DNA from 2 places in the Streptomyces sp. NPDC021020 genome. Region 1 is predicted to be linked to the other one. Evidence: riboswitches for the same ligand, from Rfam matches in the RefSeq annotation. Region 1 holds a riboswitch; the other holds the start of a gene.

Region 1 (7,055 bases):
TGGCAGGAGCGGCTGGCGGTGATCTTCCGGGACGACCCCGGCGCCCCGGCCGAGCTGGCGGGGCTGCTGGCGGAGCTGGCACCGGACACCTCGCGGGGCTTCGTCAGCCTGGTCAGCGGCGGCGTGAACCACGGCCCCGCCTTCCAGGGCTCGCACATCCACGGCGGCATCGTCTTCAACGTCCGCCCCGCCGCGGCCCCCGAGCCGGACGGGCGGGTACGGCCGGACCAGGTCCCGCCCGTGACCGTTCCGTTCAGCAACCGGCGGGCCGAACTGACCGCTCTGGACACGGCGTTGGGCGGGACGGGCGTCGGCGTCGGGGTCCTCGAAGGGCTCCCCGGCGTGGGGAAGACGGCCACCGCCCGCCGCTGGGCGGAGCTGGCGCGCGAGCGCTTCCCCGACGGCCAGCTCTACGTCGACTTCGCCGCGCTGCGCGACCAGGCCGCGCCGTCGGCACCGGCGGGCGACGTCTCCGAGGCGCTGGCCATGTGCCTGAAGTCGCTCCCGGGCGGTGACCGGGACATCCCCGCCTCTGTCGCGGCCCGCACCAACCTCTTCCGGTCGCGCTCGGCGGAGCTGCGCATCCTGCTCGTCCTGGACGATGTGACCGCGGCCTCCCAGGTGCGGGCGCTGATCCCGAAGGGCGCGGGCAGCGCCGTGCTGGTCACGAGCCAGGGGCGGCTCGCCGAGCTGTTCCTGGACGGCGGCGCCCGGCCGATCCCGGTCGGGCCGCTGGACGCGCACGGCGGGCTGGCGCTGCTGAGGGACCGGTGCGGCGAGCAGGCCGTCGAGGCCGAACGGGAGGCCGCCGAAAGACTCGTGGAGCTGTGCGGCGGCCTGCCGGTGGCCTTGCAGGTCGCGGCCGCCCGGCTGGTCACCGGCGGCGGTCTGACCCTGGCCGAGCTGGCCGCGGAGCTGGAGGAGGAGGCCGGCCGGCTGGCGGGCCTGTCGCTGTTCGGGGAGGAGTCGCCGGTGTCCGTCGCTCTTGGACCTTCGTACCGCCTGCTGCCGCCGGAGGCGGCGCGGCTCTACCGGCTGCTGGGCTGGCTGCCGTCGAGCGACTTCGACGCCGGGGTGGCGGCGGCCGCCGCCGGGGTGGACGCGGCGGCGGCCAAGCGGCTGCTGGGCGTCCTGGTGAAGGCGAGCCTCGTCGAGACCGTGCGGGGCGGCCGCTACCACGTCCACGACCTGGTCCGCCTGCACGCGCGCGAGCGCGCGGTGGAGGAGGAGCCCGGGTCCGCGTACGCCGAGCTGACCGAGCGGGTGGCGCGGCACTACCTCGCGCTGGCCGCGCTCGCCGACCGCGCGGTGCGGCGGGACCGGCTGCGGGTGGCCCGGCTCGACGAGCTGCTGCGCGACGCCGACGATCCCTTCGCCGCGCCCGGCGGACCGGCCCCGCTGGAATGGCTGGACACCGAACGGGCCGCGATCCTCGCGGTGCTGCGCGCGGCCACGGCGCACGAGCTGTACTCCCTGGTGTGGCCGCTGGCCGAGGCCTTCACCGTCCTCTTCCTGCACCACCGCTACCTCGGTGCGTGGAAGGAGTCGCTGGAGCTGGGCGCCGACGCCGCGGCGCGGGCCGCGGAGCGGGCGACCACGGCCGAGGACGTCGCGCTGGCCACGGCCGGGGAGGCGCGGCTGCGCAGCCTGCTCTCCCGCCCGCTGCTGGACCTGCTCGACACCGGGGGAGCGGGCAGGGAGCTGCGGCGGGCCGAGGCGCTCGCCGCGGTGTCGGGCGACCTCCACGTCCATGCCTCGGTGCTGGAATTCCTCGGGCGCTACCAGACGCCCTTCGAGCTGTCGGGAGCCGTCGACACGCTGCGCCGCTGCCTGGAACTCAACGAGCGCGCCGGGGATCCGCGCGGCGCCGCCCTCGCCCTCTTCTTCCTCGGGCGCGCGCAGCACGTCGACGGCGACGCGGCCGGGGCGATGGCCACGCTGCACCGGGCCCGGGACGCCTTCGCGGCGCTCGCCGAGCCCGACCCGCGGATGGCCGCCCGGGTGGGCGCGGGCATCGGCGCCGTCCACGCCCGGCTCGGCGAGACCGACGACGCGGTACGCGAACTGCGCGCGGCGGTACGGGCGCTGGAGGAGAACGACGCGGAGCACTACGCCGCGCAGGCGCTGGAGCTGCTCGCCCGCGTGACGGAGTCGGTCGAGGGGCGTACGGAGCAGGTCCGCGGCTATGTGCGCCGGGCCCGGGAGATCTACGCGGCGGTCGGCAACGACCAGGCGCAGGCCATGGACCGCTGGCTGGACACCTTCGAGGACGACACGCCCTAACGGGCCAGGGGCGCGGGGCGCAGCCGCAGGGCCGCGTCCTCGCCCGGCCGCTCGCCCACCCGCAGCGTCACCACCGCGCCGTCCAGCGGCGCGCCGGTGAGCAGGCAGGCGTGGACGACCGCGGCGGGCAGGCCCGGGTCGCGCGTGGGACCGGTCGCGTCCACCTCCACGACGCGGCCGTCCCTGAGCCCGACCAGTGTGCCGCCGCCACGGACGGCCGCGGCCGCGAGGAGGGCGCCGGGCAGCTCGTCGAGGCGGTCCCCGATCCAGCGCAGCGCCTCGACGGCCGTGGCGGCGGGGCGGGCGCGCAGCAGGACGGAGGCGCTCTCGGTCAGCCGGTGGTCGCGCTCGTCGTCCGTGCTCGCCAGGTGGGTGAAGGACGCGCCGGTGTCCGGACCCGCGGCCGCGTACCCGGCGACCGCCGCCGGGACACGGCGGACGGTGACGACCGGCGCGTCGCCGCCCGCCGCCACGCCCGTCGTCACCAGCCACGACGTGACCGGCCCGGCAGGGGAGTCCGCGGCCGGCAGTACGAGGGGCGCCGGCGGCGCCGCGGCCGGTTCCGGCAGCTCCAGGAAGCGGTAGACGGCGCCGCGCAGGCGGGCGAGCGCGTGGCCGGGCTCGGCGAAGGCCTGGCCGGCGACCTCGGCGTACCGCTCGGCCGCGTGCTGCTCCGCCGCGGCCGCCCGCACCTGCCCGAGCAGATCCCCGCGGGGTTCGAGCCGCGGCGCGGCGGCGGCCAGCGCGTGGACGGCCGTACCCGGCACCGCGTCCGCGCCGATCCCCGTCAGCAGGACGGGTGTTCCGCTGGCCGCGCCGTAGAGCGTCACCGAGCCGTGGTCGCCCACCAGCACGTGCGCGGCGACGAGCGCGGGCCGCCACGCGTGGACGGCGGGGATCAGCAGCAGGCCCGCGTCCAGCGCGGAGGCCAGCAGCGTACGGATCTGCCACGCCCCGTGGCCCGACCACACGTTGGGGTGGATGATCGCGCCGACCCGGTATTCGTCGCAGGGCAGCTGCGCGAGCAGCCGCGGGAGCAGGTCCGGGTGCCGGCCCAGCAGCGAGGTGGGGCCCCACGTGGAGCTGACCACGACCAGCCGCTGGTGCTCCGCGACGCCCAGCGCCGTACGGTACGCCGCCCGGCGCGGACGGCTGGCGGCCAGCTCGTCGAAGCAGGGGTCGCCCACCAGCAGCGTCCGCCCGGCCGCCTTCGGGTGGGCGGCGACCAACTGCTCCTCCTGCGCCGGGTGCGACACCGCGAGCCAGGCCCGCCCGCTCTCCAGCAGCGCGTCCGGCACCACACCGGACAGCCGGGTCCGCGCGCTGCGGGAGTCCGGGACGAGCTTCTGGAAGCCGATGCCGTGCGGCAGCACCAGCACCGGGCAGTCGCCCTCGGGCACCTCGATGTTCTCGCTCGCCGAGACGATGAGGTCGGGGGAGACGTCCGCCAGCTGCTCCCACGGCATGACCCGGCACCCGCTGCCGCTCAGCAGGTCCAGCACGCCCGAACTGAACGCGGACGTCGGGTCGTAGGCGAAGACGACGGTCACCCGGGGGTCGTCCCGCAGCAGCGCCGGAAGCGTTTCCAGTGCCCGTACGGTCGAGGTGACCGTACGCGCGGCGACGACGAGCGTGCGCTCGCCCCGGAAGGTCGTCCAGCGCGGGGCGTCCCGCCCCACGGGCACGCGCAGCGGCGGGCTACCGGACACCGCGCCCGCCCGCCTCCGCCATACCCGCCCCACTCTTCAGTCGGCTGAACGCCTACACGGTATCCCGGGGGAGGGGGCGCGGCGGGGAACGCGGGTCGGCACGCCTCCCGCCCCGTGCGGGGCACGCGACTGTGCGCGACATTGACGTCACAGCGGATCGCGTGGTGCCATGAAACGCATTTCCGATTCAGCAGCCAGGGGAAGCCGGTCGAAGTCCGGCGCTGACCCGCAACCGTAGGCCCCCGTCCAGGGGGCGAGCCGGATTACCTGCGCTGAACAGCAAGTCACGATCGCCGTCGAGGACTACGGCACGGACGACCCGGCCGGCGCCGCCCAGCTGCCGCCCGTTCCTCCGCGGCCCGCCCTCCCCGCCGGCCGACCTCGGGGGGACCCGTGCTTCGACTCTTCCGGCGCCGCGGCCGTGGACTGCCGCGTACCGCCGTACTGCTCACCGCCGGGGCGACGCTCGCCGGCACCGCCGGGCTGGTCACGTCGGCGGGCGCGGCACACGCCGACCCGATCGGCGACTGCACGGCGACGACCGGCGCGATCGTCGCGGTGGACTACGGGCACTGGGGCGGCCCGGTGCTGCGCGGCTGCGACGCGCACCCCACCACGGGTATCAACCTGCTGCACAACGCCGGGTTCACCACGGCCGGGACGGTGCACGACGGCCCCGGCTTCATCTGCCGGATCGGCAACGACGGCTTCGACAGCGGCACCCCCTACCCGACGCCCGCCGACGAGGCCTGCGTGCTGACACCGCCCGCCGACGCGTACTGGTCCTTCTGGATCGCGCCCGCCGGGCAGGACACCTGGGCCTACAGCCCGCTCGGCGCGTTCAGCGACCACCCGGCCGACGGCGAGGTCGAGGCGTGGACGTTCGGCCCCACCGACATCGGCGGCACCACCGGCCAGCCGCCCTTCACCCCGGACGACGTACGCGCCCAGGGCGGCGGCACCCCGACCAGCGCGCCGCCCACCAGCGCGCCCCCGACCAGCGTGCCGCCCACCACCCCGGCGCGGCCCGCCGACATCGCGGCGGCCGCGACCTGGCTGACGGGCCAACTGGAGGGCGGCGACCATGTGCCCGACGGCTGGGGCGGCACCGACTACGCCTCCACCGCGCAGACCGCGCTCGCGCTGGCCGCGGCCGGCGGCCAGGACGCCACGCTGCGGGCGCTCGACGCGTACCTGACCGCGCACGCCGACGCCTACCTGCTGCCCGACGCCACCGACACCGTGCCGCGCCCGGCGGCCGTCGCGAACCTGGCGCTGCTCGCCGAGATCCTGGGCGGCGACCCCAGGAAGACCGGGGGCCGCGACCTGCTCGCCGACCTCACCGACCATGTGTGCACCGCTGTCGCGGGAAGCCTCGGCAATTGCACCGCGCCCGGCGACTTCTACGGCGCCTCCTCGCCCGACGCCCAGGCCCTGGCGCTGCTCGCGCTGTCCCGCGGCGGCGTCGCCCCGCCCGCCGCGGCCGTCGACCGGCTCACCGGCATGCAGTGCGCGGACGGCGGCTTCTCCGGCTCCATGCTGGGCAGCGGCGAGCGCTGCACCTCCAACGCGGCGACCACCGCGGCGGCGGTCCTCGCCCTCAAGGGCCTGCCCGGTACCGGGGACGCGGTGGACAAGGCGGGCGCGTACCTGCTGAAGCAGCAGTCCGCGGACGGCAGTTACCCGGCCTACGACGGCGCGCCGTACGGCGACACCTCGACGACCGCGTCCGCCGCCCAGGCGCTGGGCCTGCTCGGCCGCACCGCCGAGGCCGCCGCCGCCCGCGGCTGGCTCGCCGCCCGGCAGACCGACGCCGGCGGCTTCACCGGCGACCCCTCGGCCACCGACCCGGACGTCTACGCCTCCACCGCCGCCACCCTCGCCGCCACCGGCACCGACCTGGCGACGCTGACCCACCCCCTCACGACCCCCACCCCCACCACCACCTCCCCGACGCCCACCACGGCCGCCCCGACCACCACCCCGCCGGCCGCCGCCACCGGCCCGGACCTCGCCAAGGGCGTCGCCTACCTCGTCGACCGCGACAACCTCGTCGACGGCCACTATTACGAGTCCGGATCCGGTTTCGCCGACTTCGGCCTCACCATCGACGGCCTGTTCGCCCTGTCCGCCGCGGGCGGCGCGGACGACACCCTCGCCGGTGTCACGGACTTCCTCCAGCACGGCAAGGACGGCAACGGCCGCGACATCGACGGCTGGACGCTGATCGGCACCGCGTACGCGCAGGGCGGCTCGCTCGCCAAGGAGGCCGTCGCCGCCGAGGTCACCGGCGCCGACCCGCGCGCCTTCGGCGGGCACGACCTGATCGCCGCCCTCGACGCCACCGTGTGCGCCGCCGCGGACGCCTCTGCGGGCTGCGCCGCCAAGGGCAACTACGCCTACGCGACGTCCGTCTTCTCGCAGTCCCTCGGCGTCATCGCCCAGCTGCGGGCGGGCGACACGGCAGCGGCGGCCGGGCCGATCGCGTACCTGGAGAGCCTGCAGAACGCGGACGGCTCCTGGCCCAGCCTCATCCCCGCGCACGGGGACTCCGAGGTCGACAGCACGGCGATGGCGATGATGGCCCTCGACCTCGCGCCCGGCAAGGACGCGGCGGACGCGGTGGCCGAGGGCGCCTCCTGGCTCGCGGGCAGGCAGCTCGCCGACGGCGGCTTCCCCGGCGCGGCCGGCGACTCCGTCAACTCCGCCGCCCTCGCGATCCAGGGCCTCGCCCTGGAGGGCACGCGCTACGCCCCGCAGATCGCCAGGGCGCGCGCCTTCCTCGCGGGCCAGCAGAACAAGGACGGCGGCTTCCGGGTCGCCGCCGACTCCGACCAGAAGGACTCCGACCTGCGGGCCTCCACCCAGGCGGTCGGCGGCGCGGTGGGCACGTCCTTCGGGCGGCTGCTGCGCGACGTCGGCGACCAGAAGGCCGCGGCGGCCGGATCGGCGTACCTGGTCGCGCAGTTGAAGGGCGGCGACCACCTCGCGAACGACTACGGGCCCGACTACGGCCAGACCGCCGACCTCGCCCTCGCGCTCGCCGCGACCGGCGGCCAGGAC
Region 2 (7,055 bases), on a different contig from region 1:
GCCGGTGCCGCCCAGGACGAGGACCCGCAGCATCAGCGGGGCCCGCGGTCCGGAGCGGGGCCGGCGGTGCCGGCGGCGGGCGGGGCCGCCGGTTCCGGGGTCGTGCCGCGCGGTCTGCGCAGGAGGTAGGTGTCCATGATCCAGCCCTTGCGGGCGCGGGCCTCGGCGCGGGTGGCGGTGATGCGGGCGGCCAGCGCGGTGTCGAGGGGGCCGGACAGCAGGATCTCGTCGGGGGTGCCGAGGTAGGCGCCCCAGTAGATGTGCAGGCCCTCCTCCGTGAGGGCGGTGAAGGCGTGCCGGGCGTCGAGCATCACGACCACGTCGTCGGCGCCGGGGGGCAGGCCGTGGTCGGCGAGCCGGCGGCCGGTGGTGATGTGGACCGGGCCGCCGACCTGGTTGAGGGTCACGCGGTGCCGGGCGGTGAGCGCGGCGACGCTGCTGACGCCGGGGACGACCGTCCACTCGAAGGCGGGCCCGTTCTCCGCGCGGATCTCGTCGAGGATCGCGAGGGTGCTGTCGTAGAGGGCGGGGTCGCCCCACACGAGGAAGGCGCCGGTGCCGCCGTCGGGCAGTTCGTCGGCGATCATCCGGCGGTAGAGGGCGGCGCGGCGGGCGCGCCAGTCGTCGACGGCGGGCGCGTAGCCGGGGGTGGGCGCGGTGCGGTCGCGCTCGGGGTCGCGGGCGGTGACGACGCGGTGCGGGCGGGTCGCGTGCCGCCGCAGGATCAGCTCGCGCAGGGCCGTCAGGTCGGCTTTGGCGTCGCCCTTGTCGAGCAGGAAGAAGACGTCGGTCCGGCCGATCGCGTCGACGGCCTGGAGGGTGAGCTGGGCGGGGTCGCCGGCGCCGATGCCGATGACGTGGACGTGTCTCATGGGCGGGTGTCCGTGGGAGTGTGCAGGGCGCAGTCGCCGCACAGGGCGCCGCGGCGGTCGGGGGCGGCCCGGTAGATGAGGCAGCAGCTGCGGCGGCGGAAGGCGCCGGCGGCCGTGCGGTCGCGCTGCGCGCGCAGCGGTTCGCGGTCCAGCAGCGCAGCGGCGAACTCCGCGGTGGCGGCGGCCAGTTCCGGGCGGGCGGCGGCGATCATGGCCGCGGCGCCGTTGACGGCGGAGGCGGTGTTGCCCAGCAGGATGTGCCGGGAGACGCCGAGTGGGACGTGGAGGGCGGCGAGCTCGGCGAGCGGCCCGTCGTGCAGCCGGGCGGCGAAGGCGTCGGCGAGCGGGCCGGGCGGCCGGACGGGGCCGCGCAGCGCGGCGGCGGGCAGTGAGAGGGGTACGGGGCCGCCGAGGACGGGCCGCCAGCGGGCGGCGGCGAGCGGGTGGTCCAGGAGCACGCCGTGCAGGACGGCGGCGGCGAGCGCGGGTGACACCAGGCGCGCGGCGAGGCCGAGGTGGGCGACGGACGCGCCGACGCGGGCCTCGACGGCGTCCGGCCGCCGCCCGCTCGCGGCGGCCAGCCACGCGCGTACGGCCTCGGCCCGGTCGGCGACGGCGGGCCCGTCGAGGGCCTGCCACCCCGCGTCGCCGGGCGCGGACGCCGTACCCGCCGCCGTGTCCTCGTGCGTCGTGAAGGCGAAGAAGGGCCCGAGCGCGGTGATCTCGGCGACCACCGCGCCCGCGTCCTTCGTTCGTGGTGCGGGAGGTGTCATGCGGGCGACGGAGCCGTTCCGCGTACGGGGGCGCCCGCCGTCGCGGGGCGCAGGACGCGTTCGGCGAGCGGCGCGAAGACGAGGCCGAGCGCGGACCACAGCAGCAGTTGCGCGCCCACGGAGTAGAAGCGGAAGGCGAAGAGGACGTCGGCCGGGAAGCCGGGGAAGACGATGTTCCCCTTGGCGTCGGTGAGCGGCTGGGGCGTCTCGGTGGCGTGGTCGCCGTAGTGCTCCTTGTTCCAGCCGAGGTGCCCGAGCGACGGCAGGAGGAGCATGACGACGCCGATGGCGACGACGAACGCGGCGCCGGCCAGCAGCGTGGCGTTCCAGTTGCCGAAGCGCGCCTGGAGCCGGCGGCCCAGCCAGACGGCGCCGACGAGGAAGGCGACCGAGCACACCACCATGATCAGGTAGAGGCCGCTGCGGGCCCTGATGGTCTCCTCGTGGCCGATGGCCGGCGGGTTGGCGGGGTATTTGAGGAACGGCACCAGGTACATGCCGAGGAATCCGCCGCCCGCCACGAGCAGGGCGAGGTTGCGGGCGCGCAGCCCGCCGACCCGCCCGAGGCAGACGGTGTAGGCGACGGCGAGGAGCGCGCCCATCGCCATGCCGAAGACGATCATTCCGACGCCGATGCCGACGTCCGCCTGGACGGTGCGGCTGAACAGGTCGGAGCCCGCGGCCTCGGGTGCGATCCCGGCCGCCTTGTCGAGGGCGGTCTGCGCGGCGTCACGGCCGCTCTCGTAGTCGATGGCCTTGCCGATGTACGGCTCGGCGAAGATGCGGGCGAAGACGAAGGCGAGCAGCCCGGCGACTGCGCCGGCGAGGACGCCGCGCAGCACGAGTTTCTTTTCCATGTCGAGTTGTCCGTTGCGAGGGGATGGGGGGACGCGGGGGCTTCCGGGCGCGACGGTCCGCCGCCCTCGGGGCGGCGGACCGGCCGGCCGTCAGTGGCAGGGGAAGCCGAGGAAGTGGCGTGCGTCGTGGACGAACTCGTGGATGTGCATGTCCTTGCCGAACACGGAGACGGCACCCTGGTCGACGCCGATGAAGTAGTAGGCGGCGAGCGCGAGGAACGTGGCGCCGACGAGCCACAGCGCGGCCTTGGTGACCGGCAGGACAACCGGTGTGGCGGCGGGGCGGGCAGGGGAAATGCTGCTCAAGATGAGCCCTCCTTCGGGGATCGTGCGTCCCTGGTCTGCTGGGCGTCGTGATGAGCGGGTGTCTGACTCCCCGTCTCGCCCGAAGGCGGCGGCGGGATCACAGTGGCGCGACCGTGCCGGAGTTCCACCGGCTTCCCCATGCCATCACTTACCCCGTGAGCGTAGGGCTCCGTTCTGTCATGCGTCAATCAGGGCGAATCGGCGATCACCAGGGGTTCCGCGTGTGTGATCAAGCTCTCCGGGGCCGGGGGCGGCCTATTGCACATCGTTCGCAACTAGTAGTCTGATGCGGTAAGCACCACACCGGCCGCTCCCCGGAGGACGAAGGAATGAGCAGCACCACCGAGGCCCCGGCCCCCGCCGGATCACGTCTGCGACGGATGAAGCACTCGATGACCCGGGCGGAGTGGACCCGGCTCGGCGGCATGGCGGCGTTCATCGTCGCCCTCCATGTGATCGGCTGGTTCACGCTGGTGGCGATCGTGGCGCCGGAGCACTACAGCGTCGGCACCAAGTCCTTCGGCATCGGCATCGGTGTGACCGCGTACACGCTCGGCATGCGGCACGCCTTCGACGCCGACCACATCGCGGCGATCGACAACACCACCCGCAAGCTCATGCACGAGGGCAAGCGCCCGCTGTCGGTGGGCTTCTGGTTCTCGCTGGGCCACTCCAGCATCGTCTTCGGGCTGGCCGTGCTGCTGTCGCTGGGCATCAAGTCGCTCTCCGACCCGGTCGAGAACGACGACTCCCAGCTGCACTCCGTCACCGGCTGGATCGGGACGACCGTCTCGGGGACGTTCCTCTACGCCATCGCGATCATCAACCTGCTGATCCTGGCCGGGATCTGGAAGGTCTTCCGGCAGATGCGCGGCGGGCACTTCGACGAGGCCGCGCTCGAGGAGCACCTGAACAACCGCGGGTTCATGAACCGGCTGCTCGGCCGGGTGATGAAGTCGATCACCAAGCCCTGGCAGATGTACCCGCTGGGGCTGCTGTTCGGCCTGGGCTTCGACACCGCGACCGAGATCGCCCTGCTGGTGCTGGCCGGGTCCGGCGCCGCCTCCGGGCTGCCCTGGTACGCGATCCTGTGCCTGCCGGTCCTCTTCGCGGCGGGCATGTGCCTGCTGGACACGATCGACGGCTCGTTCATGAACTTCGCCTACGAGTGGGCCTTCTCCAAGCCCGTCCGCAAGGTCTACTACAACCTGACCATCACCGGCCTGTCGGTCGCGGTGGCCCTCATCATCGGCACCGTGGAGCTGCTGGGCCTGGTCAGCGACAAGGCCGGGCTGCACGGCGCCTTCTGGGACTGGATCGGCGGCCTGGACCTCAACATCGTCGGCTACGTGATCGTCGGGCTGTTCTTCGCCACCTGGGCGGTGGCGGTCGCGGTGTGGAAGTTCGGCAACATCGAGGAGAAGTGGTCCGCGGGACTGCGGACGGCCGAACAGCCGGACTGACCCCCGCACGGCAGCGGCGGCCGAAGGCCCGCACCCCGGCACCCGGGGTGCGGGCCTTCGGTCTAGTGCTGCGGCCGGGTGCCGATGACGACCGTCGCACCGAGGTCGTCGTCGGTGGCCGTGCGGGTGCGCAGGCCGCCGGCCGCGAGGACGCCCGCGGCCGTACCGGCCTGCCGCTCGCCCGCCTCGACCAGGACGGAGCCGCCGGGGGCCAGCCACCCGGCCGCGTCGGCGGCGACCCGGCGCAGTACGTCCAGGCCGTCGGGGCCGCCGTCGAGGGCCATGGGGGCCTCGTGGTCGCGGGCCTCGGACGGGAGCAGGGCGACCGCGCCGGTGGGCACGTAGGGCACGTTGGCGGCCAGCACGTCGACCGTGCCGCGCAGCGCGGCGGGCAGCGCCGCGAAGAGGTCGCCGCAGTGGGCCAGGCCGCCGGCCGCGGCGATGTTGCGGGCCGCGCACGCGACGGCCGCCGGGTCGAGGTCGGCGGCGTGCAGTTCGGTACGGCCCAGGGCCGCGGCCAGGGCCGCGCCGACCGCGCCGGAGCCGCAGCACAGGTCGGCGACGACCACCCGCCCGCGCGCGGCGAGCGCGGCCCGGCCGAGCGCGGTGGCCTCGCGCACCAGCAGCTCGGTGCGCCGGCGCGGGACGAACACGCCGGCGTCGACCTCGATCCGCAGGGAGCAGAACTCGGCCCAGCCGACGACGTGTTCCAGCGGCCGCCCGGCGGCGCGCGCGGCGGTCATCGCGGCGGCCTCGGCGGGTGTGGCGGCGGTGTCCAGGATGATGCGGGCCTCGTCCTCGGCGAAGACGCAGCCCGCGGCCCTGAGCCGGGCGGTGACGGCGGCGTGGGTGAGGTCCTCGGCGGGCTGCGGGGTGGCGGGCGCGGGCCCGGCGGTTTCCGGGGTGTGCGGCATGGCGGCCTCTCGGCGGGGTACGGCGGCCGGCGGAACCGGTCAGGAAGCCCCGGGGCCGCGGCCGTACGGCGGGAACGTGCGGTGCGTACGCGCGGTGATCGGTCCCACCTCCCCCTGCATGCCGTGGCGCGCGCCGGCGGCCTCGCCGCCGGTCGGCGCCCAACCTACCGCAGGCCGGGCGGCCCTCCTACTGAACCGGTATGTAACGGTTAAGCATCAGCGCGGAATCAGCGTCTTTACCGGCCCACAACCCAATGCAATAGTGCGGTCGTTCTCCAACTGAATCGCTTAAGTTGATCCGCCGCCGTCCTGCTGGTCTCGGTCGGACGTCGTGGAAACGGAGAGGGAGCAGATGAAGCGCACAGCACTCGCCGGTCCGCTGGTCGCCGTGATGGCGCTGCTGGCGACGGCCTGCGGTGGCGGAGGCTCGTCGTCCGGCGGTGGGTCGGCCGCCTCGCCGACCGATCCGTCCAAGGTCACCGGGGACATCAAGGTCCTGACCCAGCGCACCGACCTGGTGCAGGACGGGACGATGAAGAAGTACGCCGCGGAGTTCCAGAAGATCTACCCCAAGGTGCACGTCACCTTCGAGGGGATCACGGACTACGAGGGCGAGGTCAAGATCCGGATGAACACGTCGAACTACGGCGACGTGCTCATGATCCCGGCGGCCGTCAAGACCGACGACTACCCGAAGTTCTTCGCCTCGCTGGGCACGGCGGACGAGCTGGGCAAGAAGTACACCTTCACCGAGAAGGCCACGGTCGGCGGCAAGGTCTACGGCATCGCGAACTTCGCGAACGCCGACGGCTTCGTCTACAACAAGACCGTGTGGCAGCAGGCCGGCGTCACCGACTGGCCCACCACGCCCGACCAGTTCCTGACCGACCTGAAGGCGATCAAGTCGCAGACCGAGGCGACGCCGTACTACACCAACTACAAGGACGGCTGGCCGCTGACCGCGTGGACGCAGGTCCAGGGCGCCGTCACCTGCGACGCCAAGGCGACCGACGAGCCGGCCGGCGACCCCGATCCGTGGAAGGCCGGCAGCGACCTGAACGTCGGCGACACGCTGCTGTACGACATCGTGCACGACAAGCTCGCCGAGCAGGACCCGACCACCACCAACTGGGAGAACAGCAAGAACCTGCTGGCCACCGGTCAGATCGGCACCATGTGGCTGGGGTCGTGGGCGATCGTGCAGATGCAGGACGCGGCCAAGAAGGCGGGCAAGGACCCGGCCGAGATCGGCTACATGCCCTTCCCGTCGCAGAAGGACGGCAAGTTCTGCACGCCGGTGGCGCCCGACTACCAGGAGGCGGTGAACATCCACTCCCAGCACAAGGCCGCCGCGCGTGCGTGGATCGACTGGTTCACCGACAAGTCCGGCTACGTGCAGGACAACCAGGCCGTCCCGACGCTCAAGGGCGGTGAGATGCCGAGCGCCCTCAAGCCCTTCCAGGACGCCGGGGTGCAGTTCGTCCAGATGTCGCAGGCGCAGGCCGCGAAGGTCACCACCATCGACAACCAGTCCGAGATCGGCATGACCGACAAGCCCGACTACCGCCAGCACCTGATCGACGTCGCCCGCGGCGCGGCCGGCGGCGATCTGCCCGGCATCTTCGCGGACCTCGCGAAGAAGTGGTCGGCCGCGCAGAAGACCGCGAGCCTGTGAGCCGCGCTCGGGTCTGGCGGACCGTGACGCCATGGCTGTACCTGGCGGTGCCGCTGGCTCTGCTGATCACGTTCACCTACATCCCGGTCGGGAACATGATCAGGGACAGCTTCACCGACTGGGACGGCGTCAGCCCGGACCGCAACTACGTCGGGACCAAGAACTACGTGGAGCTGTTCACCAGACCCGAGCTCT

What was found. Region 1 has a riboswitch for cobalamin ahead of ACH4SL_RS34810 (prenyltransferase/squalene oxidase repeat-containing protein). Riboswitches for the same ligand answer to the same signal wherever they lie in the genome.
Region 2: another riboswitch for cobalamin. It lies ahead of ACH4SL_RS28000 (CbtB-domain containing protein); the one in region 1 lies ahead of ACH4SL_RS34810 (prenyltransferase/squalene oxidase repeat-containing protein).

The regions. Positions count from the first base shown of each region.
Region 1 is NZ_JBIRQQ010000015.1:186,581-193,635, reverse strand. Features, by position in the region: gene ACH4SL_RS34820 (NB-ARC domain-containing protein) at 1-2,283, shown strand, start outside; gene ACH4SL_RS34815 (hypothetical protein) at 2,280-3,992, opposite strand; cobalamin riboswitch at 4,135-4,282, shown strand; gene ACH4SL_RS34810 (prenyltransferase/squalene oxidase repeat-containing protein) at 4,386-7,055, shown strand, end outside.
Region 2 is NZ_JBIRQQ010000010.1:32,471-39,525, forward strand. Features, by position in the region: gene ACH4SL_RS27980 (cobalt-precorrin-6A reductase) at 1-30, opposite strand, end outside; gene cobF (precorrin-6A synthase (deacetylating)) at 33-872, opposite strand; gene ACH4SL_RS27990 (hypothetical protein) at 869-1,645, opposite strand; gene ACH4SL_RS27995 (CbtA family protein) at 1,642-2,502, opposite strand; gene ACH4SL_RS28000 (CbtB-domain containing protein) at 2,593-2,808, opposite strand; cobalamin riboswitch at 2,844-2,975, opposite strand; gene ACH4SL_RS28005 (HoxN/HupN/NixA family nickel/cobalt transporter) at 3,138-4,271, shown strand; gene ACH4SL_RS28010 (putative protein N(5)-glutamine methyltransferase) at 4,334-5,185, opposite strand; gene ACH4SL_RS28015 (ABC transporter substrate-binding protein) at 5,538-6,860, shown strand; gene ACH4SL_RS28020 (carbohydrate ABC transporter permease) at 6,827-7,055, shown strand, end outside.